DNA from 2 places in the Solibacillus sp. FSL W8-0474 genome. Region 1 is predicted to be linked to the other one. Evidence: riboswitches for the same ligand, from Rfam matches in the RefSeq annotation. Region 1 holds a riboswitch; the other holds the start of a gene.

Region 1 (5,272 bases):
CCTGTTGTAGCACCTGAGAATGCTGTACGGTGCATTAACGTACCGCCGAAACGACGGAAATCAAGTAAACCTTCTGGCGTACGGTTGAACATTACACCCATACGGTCCATTAAGTGGATAATTCCAGGGGCTGCATCACACATACCCTTAACTGGTGGTTGGTTCGCTAAGAAGTCTCCACCGTAAACTGTATCGTCAAAGTGGATCCATGGAGAATCCCCTTCACCTTTTGTATTTACTGCTCCGTTAATTCCGCCTTGTGCACATACAGAGTGTGAACGTTTTACTGGAACTAACGAGAATAATTCAACTGCAGTACCAACTTCAGCTGCTTTAATCGTAGCCATTAAGCCTGCTAAACCGCCACCAACGACGATTACTTTACTCTTTGCCATGATTATTTCTCACTCCTCATCAATTGCTAATTACTTTTACTCATAATTCATCTGAACTGTCTTAATAACTGTATATTAGTGGTCAAGTTAAACTAAACAGCGAATGAAATGATAGCTGCAACACCTATGATTGCTAAAATTACGAAGAATAATAACGTAACATAAGTTGTAATCTGTTGAGATTTTTTAGACTGTGTAATACCCCAGCTCACTAAGAATGACCATAGACCGTTCGCTAAGTGGAATGCTGCTGATACGATACCGACAATATAGAATGCCAACATTAATGGGTTATCTACGATTTCTACCATCATATCAAAGTTAACTTCAGCGCCAAATGCTTTTTGAACACGCGTTTGGAAAATGTGCCATGCAATGAAGATTACAAGGAAGATTCCTGTGAAACGTTGTAAAGCAAACATCCAGTTACGGAATGTGCTGAAACGGCCCGTATTGTGTGTAGATGTAAATGCAATAAACACACCATAGAATCCGTGGAACATTAATGGAATATAAATAATAATCCATTCCATTGCTAACAATAACGAGTGCGGAACTAATTCCATCATACCTGTTGCGTTATTGTAAACCTCTTCACCACCAACTGCAGTGAAGTTCAAAGACAAGTGGAACACCAAGAACAACCCGACAGGAACTACACCTAATAACGAGTGTAAGCGGCGCCATAAAAATTCACGATCTTTCGACAAAACTGTTACCCCCCTTAGTACTTGAAATACACAAGTGCAACGCCTCAAATTTGTAAACGTTGTGTTATTGACTGCGCATTTCATCATGGTACAATATTATGACATGTCCATTGTACTCTCAACAGATACTAGCGTCAAGGTAACGAGGGATATTTTATAATCATTTTAAAGACGGATTTTTGCTATTTTAAGTCCAGTTTTTTCTACTTATAACTATTTTCTTCCTGAAAGAATGAAAATTATAAGAAAATTTATGAAAGAGGTTTTTAATATGGAGGGGTACAAAATGAAAACGATTCCAAGTTTTGGATATGAAATCCTTCGCGATCATCTTCTACCATCGATTTTAGGTAAGCATGAGGAAGATGTTTTATATTGGGCAGGGAAAGAACTAGCACGTAAATTTCCGCTATTTTCCATGGATGAGCTTCCTTCATTTTTCGGGGAGGCCGGCTGGGGTCAGTTAATTTTGGAGAAAGAAATAAAGGATGAACTTCATTACATACTTATGACGACCGAGGAAATGTCGATTAATATTGAGCAGCGCTGTTTTCGTTTAGAAGCAGGCTTTTTGGCTGAGCAAAAGCAAAAACAACTTGGCTATTTAACAGAATGCTATGAAGAAAAAATTGAAAAGAAGAATTACGTCAAATTCATTTTAAAGTGGGATTTAAAAGAGAAGATTTGAGCGCAAATAAAAACTGCTGCTTTATAAAAGCTAGCAGTTTTTAGTTTTTTTAACATAGAAAAATAGTTATATCATTCTTGATTAGCACTAGTAATGGCTCTCCACTTTAAGAAGCGGGAACTTCCTTCATTGCTATATTAAATTCCTCATGCAAAGCATTTGCAGCGCGCACCATTTCTTCTTGTGGCACGACGACAGACACTTTTATTTCAGATGTGCTAACCATTTTAACCGGAATATGTTCACGTCCCAGACGCGCAAACATACGTGCTGCGACTCCAGGGTTTGAAGCCATTGCTGATCCAATAATCGATACTTTAGCCAACCCGATTTCAAAATCTGCAAAACTAAATCCAAGTGACAATTTACTCGACTCTAATACACGTAAAGCATCAGCAAATTCTTCTTTTGAAATTGTAAAAGAAATTGTAGGCTTAATCCCGTCAATAACTGCCTGCACAATAATATCAACATTAATATCATTTTCCGCTAAAACACTAAATACTTCGGCTAATGACGCTGTTTCATATGAATCATATCCGATCGTTAAACGAATAATATCAGATTCATATGCCACCCCGCGCACAAGTAAATTTTTTTCCATGTCTACATCCCCTTTTATTAATGTACCTTCTACGTCCTCGGTAGCTGAGCGTACAACGATTGGCATATTGTAATTTTTTGCAAGCTCAACTGCTCGAGGATGCAAAATTTTAGTACCTAAATTGGAAAACTCCAACATTTCATCATATGAAATTACAGATAATTTCGTAGCATCTTCCACAAGCTGCGGATCTGCAGTATAAATGCCTTCTACCGTTGAATAAATATCAACACGTTCCGCATTTAAAGCAATGGCTAATGCAACGGCGGAAGTTTCAGAACCGCCTTTCCCTAAAGTCGAAATGTTGTGTGTGTCTGTTATTCCTTGGAATCCTGAGACAACAACGATCTCTCCTAGATCAAAATGTTTTTCAAAACGCTTATTATCTATAGAATCAATTCGGGCATTTCCATATTTTTCATTTGTTTGAATACCTGCCTGCCAACCGGCAAGTGACACTGCTTTTCCCCCATGCTCCTGAATTGCTAAAGCAAGAAGGGCGCTTGTTATCTGCGCTCCCGTAGAGATTAATGCATCCATTTCACGCTTCGACGGTTCATGAGTAATTTCCGCGGCAAATTGCCGTAAATTTTGACGAATGGACGTCATCGAAGAAACGACAACGACTAAGTTTATGCCACGACCTTGCTCTTTTATCACCTTTTTTGCTACCTGTACTATTTTTTCTGTTGTTGCCAACATTGGTCCACCAAACTTTACTACAACTGTCTGCAATGTCTTCCACCCCTTATATTTTTCCATCAAAAAAGCGACCTTCCATATGTTCATGGAAAGTCGCCGTCAATACAAATAAAGGTTTATATGTTTTTCAGGATAGCTCTCCAGAACATAAAGTTCTGACAATCTTACATTTCTTAAATGCAAAACCAGCAAAATACGTGAACAATACGTATTTCACTTCGGCAGAATCTCCTTTCAAATGCTGTCGCCGGAATTGTTCTTCCTCGAGCAATTTACTCTTAAATACTGCACCTCTATCGTTTATTAACTATTGAATTGTCTTTTATAGTAACATAACATTATTCTTTATTCAATGATGCTTCGTGAAAGTGACGATAAATTACTTCTGCCAATTTGGCGGGAACACCGGCTTCTTGCAATTGTAACTCTGTTGCTTCCCGAATTTTTTTTACCGATCCAAAATGCTTCATAAGTTGCTGTTTACGTTTCGGTCCTATACCCGGAATGCCATCAAGTACGGATGTAATTGCATTCGTCTGATGTTGCTGACGCAGAAATGTAATGGCAAATCGGTGTACCTCATCTTGTATACGTTGCAATAAGTAAAAACCATCACTTGTCCGTTTTAAAGGTACAACTTCTGGTGGAGCGCCAAATAACAGTTGGGATGTGTTATGCTTATCGTCTTTTGCAAGACCTGCTATTGGAATCATTAATCCTAGCTCATCTTCTATTACTTCTCTTGCAACCTCCATTTGTCCTTTTCCTCCATCGATTAGGATTAAGTCCGGTAATGGCAAGCTTTCTCGTAATACCCGTGTATAACGGCGCCGAATGACTTCTTGCATCGCCCCATAGTCATCATGTTTTGCGGCTTCTCGTGTTTTATATTTCCGGTATTCCTTTTTTGCAGGCTTCCCGTCTACAAACACAACCATTGCAGAAACAGGATCAGCACCATGCATATGACTATTATCAAATGCTTCGATACGAAGTGGTAATGGAATTTGCATAGCTTCGGCAAGTGCTTCACAAGCTCCTACTGTACGTTCTTCCTGACGCTCAATTAACTGGAATTTTCCGTGTATTGCAATATTGGCATTTTTCATAGCTAAATCGACCAGCTCTTTTTTTGTACCGCGCTTTGGTGTCTGCACCTTTACGTTTAAAAGCTTTTGCAAAATCGTACCATCAATCGTCTTTGGTACAAAAATCTCTTTCGGCAGTAAATGATGTGGTTGCTCGTAAAACCGTCCGACAAATGTTAAAAATTCTTCTTCTGCCTCGTTATATATAGGGAAAATCGATACATCTCGTTCAATTAATTTTCCTTGCCGCACAAAAAATACTTGTACACACATCCACCCTTTTTCGACTGCATAGCCAAATACATCCCGATTGCTTAAATCATCCGATACGATTTTTTGCTTTTGCATAACCTGCTCGATATGTGCAATTAAATCCCGGAATTCCTTCGCCCGTTCAAATTCCAGCTTTTCGGCTGCATCGAGCATTTTTCGCTGAAGATCTTTCTGAATTTCTTCGACACCACCGTTTAAAAACTTTGAAATTTCACCAATCATTTCATCATATACTTGTTTTTCAATTTCTTTTACACAAGGTGCTAAGCATTGCCCTAAATGATAATACAGGCATACTTGATTTGGCAGATGTGTACATTTACGAAGTGGATATAAACGATCAAGCAATTTCCGCGTTTCATTGGCTGCATACGCGTTTGGATAAGGTCCAAAATATTTTGCCTTATCCTTTTTTACTTTCCTTGTCGTTATTATTCGAGGGTAACGTTCATTCGTTATTTTTATATAAGGGTATGTTTTATCATCTGTTAGCTTTACATTATATTTCGGATCATGTAATTTGATCAAATTCAGTTCGAGTATAAGCGCTTCGAGATCACTTGAAGTTACAATATATTCAAAGTCCTCTATTTCACTGACTAATCTGGCTGTTTTACCATCATGACTTCCCGTAAAATACGAACGCACTCGGTTTTTTAACACTTTTGCCTTGCCGACATATATAATCGTCCCTTGACGGTCTTTCATAATATAGCAGCCGGATTCATTCGGTAATATTTCTAGCTTTGCTTTAATATTTGCATTCATATTCTCACCTATTGGATATGTCATTCACTTTATTTTAACTGATA
Region 2 (5,272 bases), 2.5 Mb from region 1:
GAATGTCCCAATTATAATCATGTAAATCTTTTATTGCAATAATCTTTAAAAAATAAAACTATTCATATTTTTCGGAAATTTAAACAAAAAAGCCGTTTTTCTATAGAGAATGTTCGGCTTTAGGCATTTACCAATATATTCTTGGCTAAATTTCCTTTGAATCGTTCGAAATTTTTGCCCTCAGCTCCGAAAGAACCCATACTCCGCGCAACAAAAATGTAGGCCTTCTTTCCATTTCCATAATCCATCTCAGCAAACGGACCCGTTTCCTCCAAAACTTGCACTTTTAACTCATTCGCATTGTAAATAGCGAGATTATCTGCGTATAAAGTTTTAAATTGATTGAATGCAGCTGTCCCTTGCAAAATAATGATTTCCGGCTGAAACTCTTCCAAAACTTCTTTGAAAATTGTTTTACCTCGTTCAAAATTTGCGGCACCTTCTTTTTTCGCACTTTTTGCATGGTCCGCCGAATCTAGTTGATACGTATTTAATGAAGTATAAAGAAGCGACTCATTGTACTGCTTTTTCAGCCATGCTTCAAACTGTAAAGACCCTTTAAATTCACGGGGGGCTCCCTTTATTTCACTAAAATAAAGCTCCTGAAACAAGTCTCTATTCACTAATGACTCTGCAAAAATCTGCTCACTTCTATCTTCTACTTTAAAAAAGGGTACTGCGTTTGTGCTGATTAGAAAAATTCTTGATTTGTATGGATTTCCATTTGTTAAAAACGGGCGAAACGCTACAGTTTTCCCATCTTCACCCATTATCCATTGATGTATTTTTTTATATAAACCTGCTGAAATAGGCATTCCTAACACTTCCTTATAAGTCTATTCTATTTTTGATAAGATCAAGTACCATAGATAGAGATTTTCATTTCTTCTATAATACCATTCCTTTCTTTTAAAGTATAAAAGTTATGCTGAAGGGCACTCGAAATTATATTCGCCGCTTAGTTTGTTTTAATAGACACTCTTTAAGACTTATTCGTCACAGCGTTCTTAAATGTAAATCTTCTGAAGTGGCTGGGAATGTTAATCGACACTTTATCTGCGTTAATAGACATTCAATTATATATATTCGCCACCTTCATGGACATTTTAGACACCTGACTTCACTTATTAGCCACTCTCCCTTACATATTCGCCACTTTGCACAACTTAATATCCACGTTCAAAACTATATAAACAGCACAAGCCCCATTCACTCCACAAAAAAACGCAATGAAAGCTGACGCTAACATTACGTTTTAATTACTATTTATTTGATAAATCACATTCCATTAAAGGAACCATCTTTGTTTTATGTTTAACTTTATAGAAAATCCATAATGATGCAAATAATGGCAAGCCGATGTAGGAAACAACTACTCCGTACCAGTCAATTGTCCCACCCATAAAGGCCATATAGTTTTGACCTAACACGACAATCATACATAGTGCGAAGGCAAACAGTGGACCGAATGGGAAGAATCTTGATACATAAGGTAAATCGCTCAATGACTTTCCTTGTGCGACATAAGCGCGACGGAAGCGGTAATGACTGATTGCAATACCGAGCCAAGCAATAAAGCCGGACATACCTGAAGCATTTAGTAACCAAATATATACGACACCATCGCCAAAGAAAGAAGCTAAAAATGCTAGTGAACCTACTGCTAATGTAGCAAGCAAGGCATACATCGGAATGCCGCGCGTCGTTACTTTCATGAACAGTTTCGGTGCTTTTCCGTCTACTGCTAATTGATAAAGCATACGACTTGCTGCATAAAGACCTGAGTTCCCTGCAGAAAGCATTGCTGTTAAAATAATCGCATTCATAACAGAGGCTGCAAACGCGACACCTAGGTTTTCAAATACTAATGTAAATGGACTTGTCGCAATGTCTTCTGATAAAAGGCGTGAATCGGTATACGGAATAAGTAACCCAATTGCGCCGATCGCGAAAATGTAAAACAGTAATATACGCCAGAATACTGAACGTACAGCTTTTGGAATATTTTTAGCTGGATCATCTGTTTCCCCTGCCGTTACCCCTAGCATTTCCGTACCTTGGAATGAGAATCCAGCTGCAAGGAAAATACCGAATAGAGCTAGGAAACCGCCATTAAACGGGGCATCTCCCGCAAAGAAATTCGTGAAGCCGACCGGATCATTCCCGCCTAATATGCCGAAAATCATTAAAAAGCTGACAATAATAAATACAATTACCGTTGCGACTTTGATCATCGCAAACCAGTATTCTGCTTCACCAAAAGCTTTTACCGATGCTAAGTTAAATGATAAAACGACTACGATAAATAAAATTGTCCATACAATCGATGAACTGTCCGGGAACCAGTATTTCATAATTAATGACACAGCCGCAATTTCCGCTGCAATCGTAATTGCCCAGTTGTACCAATAGTTCCAACCAAGCGCAAACCCTAATGCCGGGTCTACAAATTTCGTTGCATACGTACTAAACGAACCAGATGTCGGCATATAAGCAGCCATTTCACCTAATGATGTCATTAGGAAATACACCATAACCCCGATTAATGCATATGCGAGCAATGCCCCACCAGGACCTGCCTGTGCGATGGCCCCACCTGATGCTAAAAATAGGCCTGTACCAATTGTTCCGCCTAACGAGATCATCGTAACATGGCGGCTTTTTAATCCTCTTTTTAACTCGTTTTTATTACCGAGCTGATCTATTTTAATTTCACTCACGATTATAAAACTCCCTTTTTGTTTTGTTTGGCGAAGTGTAAAAATAAAACCACCACAAGTTTTTGTGATGGTTATAATTACACCTCATCAAACTTGAAAGATAGCTCAACACATGCTTACACATGTGACAGTTCTGTTCCTTATCGGAGACAGCCCCAGCGTTATATTTAAGAAGAAAAATAACACTTCGGCAATCATTCCTTTCATAAAGCTTCACAGATTCTTCTCAATCTCCGCTATACTAATCATAATGATTGCGACCTCTACCCCATACATTTACATGAGGTAATATATTTAATTGAAATAATGATTATTAGTCTAACATAATATTTTTTTGATAGCAATGCGTTGATATTTTTCAGTTTTTTAAGATTATTCTTACTATTTATTTGGCGCTGTTGCAGGGAAAGGAGCCTCATTAATGAATGAACAAAAAATAGACCAAAACAGCAAAAAAATACTATCGAATAAACCGAGGGCACTGAAAAACCTTCGTTTTTTAGAACGGTTTCGTTTTTCAACATAAAAGAGGCATTTTTCATTCGATTTTGAATGGAAAATGCCTCTTTTCTTCGTCTCTATTTATTCCTTTTCGCTCATTAGCTTCAGTATTCGTTTTAGATTGACCACAAAGATGGTTGTGGCTCCTTGAACTTCCATGCCAAATAACCCCGCCGATTTTGCTGTTTTAAAGCCGTGGGGATTCTTTAATTCATTATTTTTTGCTTCAATTTTATACCGATTTTTAGCGAGTGCTTTAAATTCCTCTGTTTCTTGGAACGCTGCTTGTTCTTGATGGGTAGTCGATTGAATTGTGACGCTATATGTTTTACTTTTTGCACCTTCAGTATAACAGCCCTCTCGCATCGGACAAACTTTACATTTCTCAATATCGAAATAAAACGTTAAACTTTGATTCACGCTTTTCTTACCTGTCCGTCTTCTGTTCGATGCCATGTGCCCTGCTGGACAAACAAACATCCCTGCATCTTTATTGAAATCAAATTCAACTTTTCGCTGTCCACGACCATTAGTAATAAGGGGATGTAGCTTCGAAACTAACTGAAGTTTTTCTGATTTCATATACGCTAAATTATCTTTTCCTGAATAAGCTGTATCTCCAATAACCGTTTCAATTTCCATACCTGTTTCTCGACTTTTCTCGACTAATTCTTGAAGATAATGACCATCGCTTTTTTCACCTGTCGTCACAACCGCTGCTGTAATAATTCGTTCATCGCTCATCGCAATATGTGTTTTATAACCAAAGAAAGACGTATCTGCTGACTTATGACCAAGGCGTGCATCCGGATCATTTGAATAGCTTAGATGGGCTTCATAATCATCAATCACTTCTTTTAAAACATTTAATTTTTCTTTCACCGCCGGGATTTGTGCAATCTTTGACTGCGTTTCCACTACTTCAACTACTTGACGACAGTAATCTAATTCTTCTGTGACCTCATTTGACGTAGGCTTCTCAGGGAATTTTCCAACCATGTTTTCGTCGAGTTGATACACGGCTTTTCTCACATTTTTCGACTTTTCTTGTAAAAATTCTTTTGGCGATTTTTGATTATAACGAGCTTTTGTATGAGTTGCGTCAACGATAACCATTTTACTGAGTAGAAGTCCTTTTTCTAAGGCAATTTCAACGGTTTTCTGAATCAGTAAATCTAATAGATTCATATCTTGAAGACGAAGTCGACGGAATTTTGTCAGCGAACTTGAATCAATGACATCTTCTTCTGGGGTCATGTCTAAAAAATATTTAAAGGACATGTCGTATTTCGAACGCTCGACAAGGTCGGCATCCGACAGGTCGTGAATCGCTTTTAAGAGTAAATATTTAAACATGCGAATCGGTGGAATTGCGTTACGGCCATTATCTAAACAGTATTTTGACTGAAGTTCTTCTACGATAAATGAAAAATCCACGAGTTCATTGATTTGTCGAAGCATATTGTCTTTTGGAATGATTAAATCGTACAACGCCATATAAGGACTTAAATTCAATGTTTCTTGTTTAGAAATCATGGTCGCACCACCTTTTATTAGTCCTTCAATTATACAGGAAATTTGGGAGATTATACGAGGGGAAAACCCTTTTAGTGACGAGAGTAGTACCAGTTGATTGGAATGGAGGCGGCGACTTCTGCGGGAACAGCACGTGCGGAAGCACCCGGACTGAGCGAAGCGAGGGAGAAGGCTGGAGCCGTGCCCGCGAAACGCGTCCGCCGGAATGGAAATCAACGGCATCGAAGAAAAAGAGAGTACAGGAACGAATTTTCGTTCCTGTACTCTCTAACTTGTGGCTAAAGGACTTTTTCAGTGCCCTCGAATAAACCACTTCTCTTTTTTATGGTTGCTGTATTCCTATTCGCTACTACTTTACGTACACCAATCACTGTAGTAGGCCCGATTATTTCCTTTATCCGGGATGGCCTCGGCATTTCAAACGTGCTTGCAGGATTTTTAACAACTATTCCGTTAGTCGCGTTTGCTATTGTTTCGCCATTTGCACCGCGCATTGCACGTAAATGGGGAATGGA

Evidence for each region. Region 1 has a riboswitch for lysine ahead of NYE67_RS14005 (aspartate kinase). Riboswitches for the same ligand answer to the same signal wherever they lie in the genome.
Region 2: another riboswitch for lysine. It lies ahead of NYE67_RS01320 (amino acid permease); the one in region 1 lies ahead of NYE67_RS14005 (aspartate kinase).

Annotation. Positions count from the first base shown of each region.
Region 1 is NZ_JBBOQJ010000001.1:2,761,730-2,767,001, forward strand. It holds gene sdhA (succinate dehydrogenase flavoprotein subunit) at 1-395, opposite strand, end outside; gene NYE67_RS13995 (succinate dehydrogenase cytochrome b558 subunit) at 488-1,105, opposite strand; gene NYE67_RS14000 (YslB family protein) at 1,377-1,793, shown strand; gene NYE67_RS14005 (aspartate kinase) at 1,900-3,132, opposite strand; lysine riboswitch at 3,225-3,403, opposite strand; gene uvrC (excinuclease ABC subunit UvrC) at 3,438-5,228, opposite strand.
Region 2 is NZ_JBBOQJ010000001.1:261,210-266,481, reverse strand. It holds gene NYE67_RS01325 (RNA 2'-phosphotransferase) at 120-815, opposite strand; gene NYE67_RS01320 (amino acid permease) at 1,263-2,720, opposite strand; lysine riboswitch at 2,814-2,994, opposite strand; gene NYE67_RS01315 (IS1182 family transposase) at 3,303-4,757, opposite strand; gene NYE67_RS01310 (CynX/NimT family MFS transporter) at 5,082-5,272, shown strand, end outside.